Regions from separate parts of the Mycobacterium sp. IDUB_21 genome, predicted to be linked through region 1. Evidence: riboswitches for the same ligand, from Rfam matches in the RefSeq annotation. Region 1 holds a riboswitch; the other holds the start of a gene.
The links. A riboswitch is a leader RNA that binds a small molecule or an ion and turns the genes downstream of it on or off. The one in region 1 is predicted to bind S-adenosylmethionine.

Region 1 (5,650 bases):
GCGCAGCTGATCAAGCCGTGGCTCGCAGCCTGGGAGCTGACGCTGGCCACCGCGGATGCGTCTTAGCTACGCAAGGCGGCCAATCCGGCTAGGGCGGTGAGGTCCTCCGAACTTTTACCGAGCCTCACGGGGTTTCGCTTGCCGTCTCCCGACACGCACCCACCGGCAGGGTCACCCCGGGTGGCGGGGCGATCCGCGCGACCGACCCGATGGTCGGCGCCTCGGTCCGAAAAACCATGATGGTCCCGGGCTGCTTCGTTGGTGATAACGCCACATCCAGAGCCAGCCCCGGAGTGTCGTCGTCGAGGTCGAGATTCAGATACACCGACGACCGACGCTCTTGGTGGCACCGCGCGATCAGCTGATCGGCCAACAGGTGGCCTTCGTCGCGGTAGCGCGCAAGCGCGCCGATGTCTGCGCGGGAGTGGCCGTCATCTTCCATGAGTCGCTGCGCCATCAGCTGCGGCCCGGTGACTGCCAAACCCGCGGACTGAAAGACCCACGGCAGCACCTCGAGCCAGCCCGCGAGATCGGCCGCCGTCTGGGTATTGCCGATGACGTAGTGAAGGACGAATCCACGCCGGGTCAATTCCTGCATGACCACGCCTGCCGTGGCGGCGATGTAATCGGCCACACCCGCCGACCAGCGGAACTGTCGAAAACACGACTTGTACAGATCCTCGACCATGAAGAAGGCGGTGGCCACCAGCCAGTCGTCATCAATCCCACGGGCCAGCGCACCCACCCGGTGGCTGAGCACAGCCAGAGCGCGGGAGCGGTCGGCATCGGCGAGCGCATCGATCCGGTCGGCGCCCGCGATGATCGCCCGGCTCTCGGCATCCCACACCAGGGCGAGGGTGGGGATATTCCAATGCGCTCGGAGCTGGTGGTAGTTCTCCGGGTCGATCGCGGACTCCCCGGACCACCGGTAGGCGGTCAGCGCGCCGCCTTTGACCACGCTGAAGTCGACGCAGGCGGTGCGCTCGGTCCAGTCCCGCCGCAACTCGGGGTCGCCCTGCCGCCAGTAGTGGCCGTAAAACACCGGGACCTCCCCGGTGTAGACACAGGACTGGACGTCGATTTTCCGTTCCGGCAACTCCGGATAGGGGTCGCCGTCGACGGTCACACGGACGCCATCCATTACCGCGACGTCGCGCAGCGTGCGTGCCTCGCTGTCCCACCACCGGGTGCGGGCGTCGGGCCGAGTATGGCCACCCTTGTCCTTGTAAGCCGGGTAGCCCTGCTTGACCAGGCTGATCTCCGGGCCCTTGAGCAGGTTCTCGATCGCGTCGTAGAGCGGGTCTCCCTTGGTGCTGGCTGCCACCAGGTGATCCCTGTTGGTGAACGGCGCCACCGATTTGCAACGCGCCAGCACCTCCGCGATCGACTCCTTATGCCAGCAGGCGTGGATTACCCGCAGTCCCTTCAGATCCAGCCACAGCGGGAAGGTGGCGAACCAGTCCAGGTAGTAGCGCTGCTCGTCATCGTCGAGCTGGTCGAGGAATGCCTGGTGCTGGTCGATGTGCTTCGGTGAGTGCGAGCGCAGGTACTCACCGCTGCCCACCGGCCATTCGGTGTGATAACCCAGCGCATTGAACTCGTGGTTGCCCATCACGATCTGCGCGCTGCCAGCATCAACCATAGCCCTGACCACCTCCAGCACCCGCGACTGTTCGTCGCCACGGTCAATCAGGTCACCGACGAAGATCGCCTGCCGATCGGGGTGTCGGTATTCGCTTGTGCCCTCGGCAATCTCGTAGCCCAGCTCGCCCAGCAGCGCCTCGAGCTCGGTTGCGCAGCCGTGGACGTCGCCGATGATGTCGTAGGCCTGCACCGTGGAATCAGCCATTTGTGGACCTTCCTCTCCGTTGCATCTGAATTCTTTCAGCAGGCACCGACAAGGGGACTCGGGCTTCCCGTCGACCTTCCTCGCCCTCAACGGATCTCACGAGTCGCCCCCGCTCGTCAGCTCAATCGGACTTGCCGAGAACAGCAACGCCCGCAGCCGCCGGCGCCGCTCCTCTCGGCCTTCGTCCGCACGTTTGGCAGCAGCCGCGGCGAGATGATGGTATTGGAATTCCAACTTGCGCAGCTCTTTTGCCATGCCCAAAGTCAGATACGGGTTTGCGTGCTTGCGCCTGGCGTAGTCCAGCAACTCGGCATCAGTGAACGACCCGAGGCGCTCGCGATAGGCGGGCCTGACGTAATTCACGTCGGCCTACCTAGGCCAACGAGCATCGCGATCACCGGTTTCCCTCGACAGGTTCCGCCACCTGTTGCGTTTGGCGCCGTCCGGTCCGTACTCGCGCAGCCAGTGCCGGTGGTGCGCGTCGGTCTCGTCGCACTGTCGGCGGTGACGTTCGATGTCGCGCAGATCGGTGGTGGCCGGCCAGAACCCGAACTCGCCGGCCAACTCTTGCAGGAGGGCCAAATCCAGTTCGGACATGTCACCTTTCCGGCGGTGCCGCTCCCGGGCATCCACCCCTTGCACGCTCTCCGCGTGCCGGCTCTTCCCCTGGGGCACCGTGCGGTAGTGGCGCGGCTGCCGGGACGACGGGACGACGGGACGACGGGTCAGGTACCCGAACTGTCGTCCACTCTTGAGCTGTTTCGAGGATAGCCGAATGCACCGACAACGGTGCGGTCATCGGGCGGTTGCACTCGAAGCGCTGCGCTGAAGCCCTCAGAACGTGTCGACGAAGCGGGGCCGCGCCGCATCCTGCCCCACCGCTACCGACGCCGCCAGGGTGGCAGCGATCAGCGAGCGGGTGCGGGCCATCCTGTCCACTCCACCGGGCGGCAGGCCCGCCACGCCTTGCGCCGCCACCGGGTCGACGGTGTGGTGAAGTTCCCGGGCCGCACCTGGGTGGTCACCGCGGTCAATCCGGGCTGAGCGTGCCGGTGGGCGCCGTCAGATGGAGCTCACGTCCCGCAGAACGTCCGATACCCACCGAATTCCGGCGGCGCCGGCGCGGCGTAGTCCTGCAGGCCGTCGCGCTCCCGGTACGGCTCGGCGAGCACCTCCAGCAGCTTTCGGACCGGGTCGAGGTCGCCGCGCATCGCCGCCGTCAGGGCCTGCTCCACCAGATGGTTGCGCGGGATGTAGACCGGATTGACCCGGTCCATCGCGTCGACGTCCGGGCCGAGCGAACGCCAGTGCGTCAGCCAGTCGTCAAAGGCACCGTCGCCAAAGATGTTGTCCGCCAACACCCCGCCGACATTCCCGCGGCCCGACGCGCTCAAAGCCCGGAAGAACGAGGTGTAGTCGACGACGTTGTCCTTGAGCAGCGCCAGCGCCTGATCGATCAGGGCGGCGGCCTCCACGCTGCCGGCCAGCCCGAACTTGGCCAGCATTCCGGCCGACCAGTAGCCGTGATAGCGCGGCATGAACCCCTCCAGGGTTTCCACCGCCACCGACAGCGCCAGCTCCTCGGTGTCGGCGAACAGCGGCAGGATGGTCTCGGCGAAGCGAGCCAGGTTCCACTGCGCGACCAGCGGCTGATTGCCGTAGGCGTAACGGCCGGCGTGGTCGATGGAGCTGAAGACCGTCGCCGGGTCGTAGGCCTCCATGAACGCGCATGGCCCGTAGTCGATGGTCTCACCGGAGATCGTCATGTTGTCGGTGTTCATCACCCCGTGCACGAACCCGACCAGCATCCATTTCGCGATCAGCGACGCCTGGGCCTCGAGTACCGCTTGAAACAGTGCGAGATAAGGGTTTTCGGCCTGCGCAGCCTCGGGGTGGTGGCGGGTGATCGCGTAGTCGGCCAGCCGGCGCAGCAACCTCAGATCACCGGTAGAGCGGGCCTGCTGGGCGACGAGCTGGAAGCTGCCCACCCGCAGGTGGCTGGCGGCGATACGGGTCAGCACCGCCCCGGGTAGCAGGCCCTCTCGCCGCACCTGGGTTCCGGTGGCGACGACGGCCAGGGACCGCGTGGTGGGTACACCGAGGGCGTGCATGGCTTCGCTGATCACGTATTCGCGCAGCATCGGGCCGACCACGGCCAAGCCGTCGCCGCCGCGGGCGAACGGTGTGGGTCCGGAGCCCTTGAGGTGGATGTCGCGGCGGTGGTCACCGGCCAGTTCGCCGAGTAGCAGGGCGCGCCCGTCGCCGAGCAATGGGACGTAATTGCCGAACTGGTGACCGGCGTAGGCCTGCGACACCGGGACGGCGCCTTCGGGAATATCGGTGCCGGTCAACAGCTTTAGACCGGCAGAGCTACGCAGCCAATCCGGGTCGAGGCCCAGTTCGTCGGCTAGGGGTTCGTTGAACACCAGTAGCTTCGGGTCGGGCGGGGCGGCGGCCTGCCACGGGGTGGCCAGCTCGGGGAACTCGCGGGCGAAGTCGGCGGTCAGCAGCGGGGGTGGCACTCCGCCAGCCTACGGGCAGATCGGCCGCCATTCAGGCTGGCGTCACATCCACCACATCCGTACCGCCGGAGTCGGGGTGTGTGAGGTTCGGATCGGATAGCACGGATGCCGCTCGTCATGACGACACAGATACGTTCTGGGATCGGTTATATGACCGGACGTCGGCCGGTTTTGAGGTGCGCCCACCTATTGCGTTTGGAACCCGCTGGCCCGTATTCACGCAGCCATCCCCGATGCTGCACGTCGGTCTCCGCGCACTGTCTGCGGTGACGTTCGATGTCGTGGGCGTCGGTAGTGGCAGGCCAGAACCCGAACTCGCCGGCCAACTCTCGCAATAGCCGGGCACACCGACGACGACGGCGCTATGTGTGCCGCTACCCTTGCGACGGTGACGGATCGGCGCCGCTGGGATACGGCCAAGACCGCGGCGTGGCGGATCGGGATCGCGCTCGTCGTGGCCGCGATCTTCATCGGCCTGATCCAGGCCAACCGCCTCCATCCGATGCGCCCGCAGATCCCGATCCCGCAGGCGCACGCGATCGGGCCGGGCATCGGCATCGACGTCTCTCCCGCCGGCGACGGCAACTCGGTCAGTTGCACCGCGGGGTTTCTGGTGCGCACCCGCGACGGTCGGTCCGGGCTGCTGGCGGCCGGACACTGCAACCCCGACGGCGGAGCCGGGCAGGTGGTGATCCGCCATGGTGGTGCTTTCGCCTACCACAATATCGGCACGTTCACCGAAACCGTGTACGACGGCAGCAACTGGGACGACTACGACATCGGGCTGATCACCCTGGATGATCCGGGCAAGATCCCTCTGACTTCGGTCGTCGACGGGCATCCGGTGACAGGTGTGGCAGCGCGGGTCGATGTCGGTGATGTGCTGTGTCACTTCGGGATCCGCAGCGGCGGGCCGGTGTGCGGGCCGGTGGTGGCCGCCGAGGTGAACAAGGTCCGGTTTGAAGCCGGCGGTACCTGCGGCGACTCGGGCGGGCCGGTGTATCGGCTCGGTGATGACGGCACCGCCGAGGCGGTCGGCATCTACATCGCGGTCTCCGACGGCACCTACTCCGAGCCGAAGTGCGAAGACCCACACCCGTTCTCGATCGCCCAGACCATCACGCCGTGGCTGTCGGCGTGGGAGCTGACACTGGACACCACGGCCGGGCGCTGATGCGGCTACCTGACCGAATAAGCCGGTCCAGCAGACTCACCTCGCGCCGTCTTCAACGCCGCAGCACGAATCCAACGCAACATTTGATTCGTCGCCACGACGTGT
Region 2 (5,650 bases), on a different contig from region 1:
GCTTGGCGCACAGTGCGGTGATTCTCTTGATGACGGCACCGCCGGCTTTTAGGAGTCCGACAGAGTCGCCCGCACGCACACCGTGACGTAGGGCAGCGCCAGTCCGGTCGAACCGACCAGCGCCGGATGGGTGCTCAGCAGGTGGCGGACCTGATCCAGCGTCTTGGTGCGCACCGCATCCGGTGAGGTGATGCAGTAGCTGCGCGAGGCGACCAGGTCGATCAGCGCCTGCGGCGTCAGGTAGTTGGTCCACTCCATCTGGTGTTGCTCGATCGCACCGAACGGCGCCGGCAAGCTCACCCCGGCGTCCACCGCGTCACGGGCGTCCTCGCGGCCGATGATCTCGCCCAACTCTTTGACCCAGCCCAGCCGCTCGTCGCGGGTGTTCCACACCAGCCCCAGTCGGCCGCCCGGTCGCAGCACCCGGATCAACTCGGGGATGGCCCGCGCCGGCTCGAACCAGTGCCAGGCCTGCGCCACCAGCACGGCGTCGACGCTGTCATCGGGCAGCGGAATCTGCTCGGCGGTGCCCAGCAGCGCCGGGGTCTCCGGCAGCGCGGTCTGCAGCACCTCGAGCATCTCGGCGATCGGGTCGACGGCCACCACGTTCAGGCCGCGCTCGACCAGTCGGGTGGTGAGCTTGCCGGTGCCGGCGCCCAGATCCAGCACGTCGGTGGCACCCGGTGGCAGCAGCCAGTCGATGGTCTCCGGGGGATAGGACGGGCGGCCCCGCTCGTAGGCGGCGGCCTGCGAACCGAACGACAGCGATCGGTCGTGCCGGGCCTGCGGGCTCACCGCCGGCGATCCCCGGCCGTGGCCGTGCCCATTGCTCGGCTCCTTACTCGTGAGCCGGCGCTCACCCGCCGTCTCCTTCGGCCAAGTCCAGGGTCTGGCGGATCAGCGCGCCGACACTGTCGGTCTCCAATAGGAAGCCGTCGTGCCCGTAGTCGGATTCGAGCACCTGCAGGCCGTCGCAGCCGGGCAGCAGGTCGGCCAGCTCGGCCTGCAGACGCAGCGGATACAGCCGGTCCGAGGTGATCCCGGCGACCACTGCCGGCACCCGGCAGCCGCGTAATGCCGCCGCGACTCCGCCCCGCCCGCGGCCCACGTCGAACCCCGACAGCGAATCGGTCAGGGTCACGTAACTGCCGGCGTCGAAACGGGACACCAGCTTGCCGCCCTGGTATCCCAGGTAGCTCTCCACCGCGTAGCGGCCACCGGCGGTCGGGTCCTCGCCTTCCTGGGCGTCGTTGGCGAAGCGCCGGTCCAGCTCGGCCTCGCCGCGGTAGGTCAGGTGCGCGATGCGCCGGGCGATCGCCAGCCCGGTTTCGGGGCTGCGGCCGGTGCCGTGGTAGTCGCCGCCGCACCAGTCCGGGTCGGCCTTGATCGCCGCGATCTGGGTGCTCTGGGTGCCGATCTGGTCGGCGGTCGCGCGGGCGCCGACGGCCAGCAGCAGGCCCGCGCCCACCCGGTCGGGGTGGGCGACCATCCACTCCAGCCCGCGGGCACCGCCCATCGAACCGCCCATCACCGCGGCCACCTCGGTGATGCCCAGCGCGGCTAGCGCGGCGATATCGGCTTCCACCTGGTCGCGAATCGAGATAGCGGGAAATCTTGAGCCCCAAGGTTTCCCGTCGCGGGCCAGGGAGCTCGGGCCGGTCGACCCGCGGCAGCCGCCCAGCACGTTGGTGGCCACCGCGCACCACCGGTCGGTGTCGATCGGGGCGCCCGGCCCGACGATCCCGTCCCACCAGCCCGCGGTGGGATGCCCGGATCCGGCGGGCCCGGTGACGTGGGAGTCCCCGGTCAGCGCGTGCAGCACCATGACGACGTTGTCGCGCCGGGGTGACAACTCGCCCCAGCGCTGCACGGCGATATGCACGTCGTCGAGCACCGCGCCGCCGGTCAGCGCCACCGTGCCGATGTCGACCACGCCGGTCTCGCCCTCGGCGGGCAGCACCTGCCTGGACACGTCGGAGATCGTCACCGGGGACCGCCTCAACGCGCCGCCAGCGCCGACGATTCGCCGAGCTGTGCTGCGACCGCGGCGAACCCGAGTTCCAGGTCGGCCAGGATGTCCTCGATGCCCTCGATGCCGACCGAGAGCCGCACCAGGCCCGGGGTGACACCGGTGCTCAGCAGTTCGTCTCCGGAGAGCTGGCTGTGCGTGGTGGACGCCGGGTGGATCACCAGGGAGCGCACGTCGCCGATGTTGGCGACGTGGCTGTGCAGTTTCAGTGCGTTGACGAACGCCTTTCCTGCTTCTAGGCCGCCGCCCTGCCCCCTGCCGGCCACCTCGAACGACAGCACGCCGCCGACGCCCCTGGGGGCCAGCCGCTGCGCCAGTTGGTGCCACGGCGAGTCGGGGAGCCCGGCGTAGTTGACGCTCAGCACGTCGTCGCGGGCGGCCAGGAATTCCGCGACTCGCTGGGCGTTGGCGACGTGGCGTTCGACCCGCAGGCTCAGCGTCTCCAGTCCCTGGGCGATCAGGAAGGCGTTGAACGGCGAGGCCACCGACCCGTAGTCGCGCATCAGCTGGGCGCGGATCTTGATCGCGTAGGCCGGCGGGCCCAGGTCGGCGTAGACCAGGCCGTTGTAGCTGGGATCGGGGGTGGTGAACCCGGGGTGGCGACCCTGGGTCCAGTCGAAGTTGCCGCTGTCGACGATCACGCCGGCGATCGCGGTACCGTGCCCGCCCAGGTACTTGGTGGCCGAGTGCACGACGATGTCGGCGCCCTGGCTGATCGGCTGGATCAGGTAGGGGGTGGCGATCGTGTTGTCGACGATCAGCGGCACCCCGTGCTCGTGGGCCACCGCGGAGACCCCCGGGGTGTCGAGGATGTCGATCTTCGGATTCGAGATGCTCTCGGCGTAGAACGCCTTGGTGTTCGGCTGAACCGCTGCGGCCCAGGACTCCAGGTCGTCGGGGTTCTCGACGAAGCTGACCTCGATGCCCAGCTTGGGCAGCGAGTAGCGGAACAGGTTGTAGGTGCCGCCGTACAGCCGCGGGCTGGCCACGATGTGGTCGCCGGCGCTCGCGAGGTTGAAGATCGCGAACGTGCTGGCGGACTGTCCCGACGACAACAGGGTGGCGCCCACCCCGCCCTCCAGGGCGGCGATGCGCTCCTCGATGACCGCGCTGGTCGGGTTGGTCAGGCGGGTGTAGATGTTGCCCGGTTCGGCCAGTGCGAAGCGGGCGGCGGCCTCGTCGGTGTCGCTGAACACATACGACGTGGTCTGGTAGATCGGCAGGGCGCGCGACCCGGTTTCCGGGTCGCCGGCGTGGCCGACGTGGATCTGTTTGGTCTCGAACGACCAGTTGGTACCGGCGGTCATATCTGGATGCTTTCTGCGGAGAGCCGTCGCTGGGGCAGGAGTGAATTCAGTGTGGATTCAGCGACAACAACAACGGGCGAGCGGGCACAAGGAGGCACGCATCAGGTTCCCCTGTCTACTCGGGGGGCCCGTTGTGGCGGACCCGCGCTTGCCGCGTAGCCGACGGTGGCTACTCAACCCGGTCAATCACCCGGGGCACCCCACCGCGGTTGGAGGGTTGCCGGCCAGCAAGCCGGGGCTTAGCGCTGGCACTCATGACCGCTCGCAGCTTATCGCATTCCTCGGAGGTGTCGCCACCTGCTCACCGGCGGTGGACGCCATTGTGCGGTGCGCGATACTGAGGCCGCCGTGTACAACGCGGAACAACGGAACATAAGACCCCTGACGCCGGGAGAACAGCCATGTGCGCCGACCAGCCGACCATCATCTACACGCTGACCGACGAGGCGCCGCTGCTGGCGACGTACTCGTTTCTGCCGATCCTGCAGGCCTTCGCCGGGCCGGCGGGTATCGATGTCCAGCCCAGCGACATCTCGCTGGCGGCCCGCATCCTGGCCGAGTTCCCCGACGAGCTGACCGAGGCGCAACGGGTGCCGAACAACCTGGCCGAACTCGGGCGGCTCACCGGCCTGCCCGACACCACGATCATCAAGCTGCCCAACATCAGCGCATCGGTGCCGCAGCTGGTCACCGCGATCAAGGAGCTGCAGGGCAAGGGCTTCGCGTTGCCGGACTACCCCGCGGACCCGAAGACCGACGCCGAGCGCGAGATCCACGACCGCTACGCCAAGTGCCTGGGCAGTGCGGTGAATCCGGTTTTGCGACAAGGAAATTCCGACCGCCGCGCACCCAAGGCGGTCAAGGAGTACGCCCGCAAGCACCCGCACAGCATGGGCAAGTGGTCGCAGGCGTCGCGCACCCATGTGGCCACCATGCGTACCGGCGACTTCTACCACGGTGAGAAGTCGATGACGGTGGACGGCGACCGCGACGTGAAGATGCAGCTGAAAACCAAGAGCGGCGAGACGATCGTGCTCAAGGAGAAGGTCTCCCTGCTCGACGGCACGGTCATCGATTCGATGTTCATGAGTATTGAGGCGCTGCGCGAGTTCTACGAGGAGGAGATGGAGGACGCCCGCAAGACCGGCGTGATGTTCTCCCTGCACGTCAAGGCGACCATGATGAAGGTCAGCCACCCGATCGTGTTCGGCCACGCCATCAAGGTGTTCTACAAGGATGCGTTCGCCAAGCATCAGGAGCTCTTCGACGACCTCGGCGTCAACGTCAACAACGGCCTGTCCGACCTCTACGAAAAGCTCGAGACGCTGCCGGCCTCGCGGCGTGAAGAGATCATCGAGGACATGCACGCCTGCCACGAGCACCGTCCCGAGTTGGCGATGGTCGACTCGGCCAACGGCATCTCGAACTTTCACTCGCCCTCGGATGTGATCGTGGACGCCTCGATGCCGGCGATGATCCGGGCCGGCGGCAAGATGTACGGCGCCGACGGGCGGCAGAAGGACACCAAGGCGGTCAATCCGGAGTCGACGTTCGCGCGGATCTACCAGGAGATGATCAACTTCTGCAAGACCCACGGCCAGTTCGATCCGGCCACCATGGGCACCGTGCCCAACGTCGGCCTGATGGCGCAGAAGGCCGAGGAGTACGGCAGCCACGACAAGACGTTCGAGGTCCCCGAGGCCGGGGTCGCCGACATCGTGGATCTGGCCACCGGCGAGGTGCTGCTGACCCAGCACGTCGAAGCCGGCGACATCTGGCGGTTGTGCACGGTCACCGACGCCGCGATCCGCGACTGGGTGAAGCTGGCCGTCGAGCGGGCGCGGGCCTCTGGCATGACGGTGGTGTTCTGGCTGGACACCGAGCGTCCGCACGAGGCCGAGCTGCGCAAAAAGGTCAAGGCCTACCTCAAGGACTACGACACCGAGGGCCTGGAGATCCAGATCATGCCGCAGGTGTGGGCCATGCGCTACACCCTGGAGCGGCTGATCCGCGGGCAGGACACCATCGCCGCCACCGGCAACATCCTGCGCGACTACCTCACCGACCTGTTCCCGATCCTGGAGCTGGGCACCAGCGCCAAGATGCTCTCGATCGTGCCGCTGATGGCAGGCGGCGGCATGTATGAGACCGGCGCGGGCGGTTCGGCGCCCAAACACGTCAAGCAGCTGGTGGAGGAGAACCACCTGCGCTGGGACTCCCTCGGGGAGTTCCTGGCGCTGGGTGCCAGCTTCGACGACCTGGGCGCCAAGACCGGCAACAGCGGCGCCAAGATCCTCGGCGAGACGCTGGACAC

Region 2: it holds a riboswitch for S-adenosylmethionine, as region 1 does, so the genes downstream of both, ACZYY4_RS02815 (bifunctional o-acetylhomoserine/o-acetylserine sulfhydrylase) here and ACZYY4_RS21730 (hypothetical protein) in region 1, are expected to answer to the same signal.

What each region holds. Positions count from the first base shown of each region.
Region 1 covers NZ_JBVAXQ010000019.1:46,272-51,921, forward strand. The annotation lists gene ACZYY4_RS21715 (S1 family peptidase) at 1-66, shown strand, start outside; partial or broken gene ACZYY4_RS21720 (metallophosphoesterase) at 890-1,849, opposite strand; gene ACZYY4_RS21725 (hypothetical protein) at 1,946-2,212, opposite strand; gene ACZYY4_RS21730 (hypothetical protein) at 2,219-2,446, opposite strand; SAM riboswitch class IV at 2,477-2,606, opposite strand; gene ACZYY4_RS21735 (hypothetical protein) at 2,684-2,827, opposite strand; gene ACZYY4_RS21740 (protein adenylyltransferase SelO) at 2,923-4,371, opposite strand; gene ACZYY4_RS21745 (chymotrypsin family serine protease) at 4,760-5,545, shown strand; gene ACZYY4_RS21750 (hypothetical protein) at 5,551-5,650, opposite strand, start outside.
Region 2 covers NZ_JBVAXQ010000001.1:578,768-584,417, forward strand. The annotation lists gene ACZYY4_RS02805 (class I SAM-dependent methyltransferase) at 49-795, opposite strand; gene metX (homoserine O-acetyltransferase MetX) at 857-1,987, opposite strand; gene ACZYY4_RS02815 (bifunctional o-acetylhomoserine/o-acetylserine sulfhydrylase) at 1,999-3,336, opposite strand; SAM riboswitch class IV at 3,476-3,596, opposite strand; gene ACZYY4_RS02820 (NADP-dependent isocitrate dehydrogenase) at 3,738-5,650, shown strand, end outside.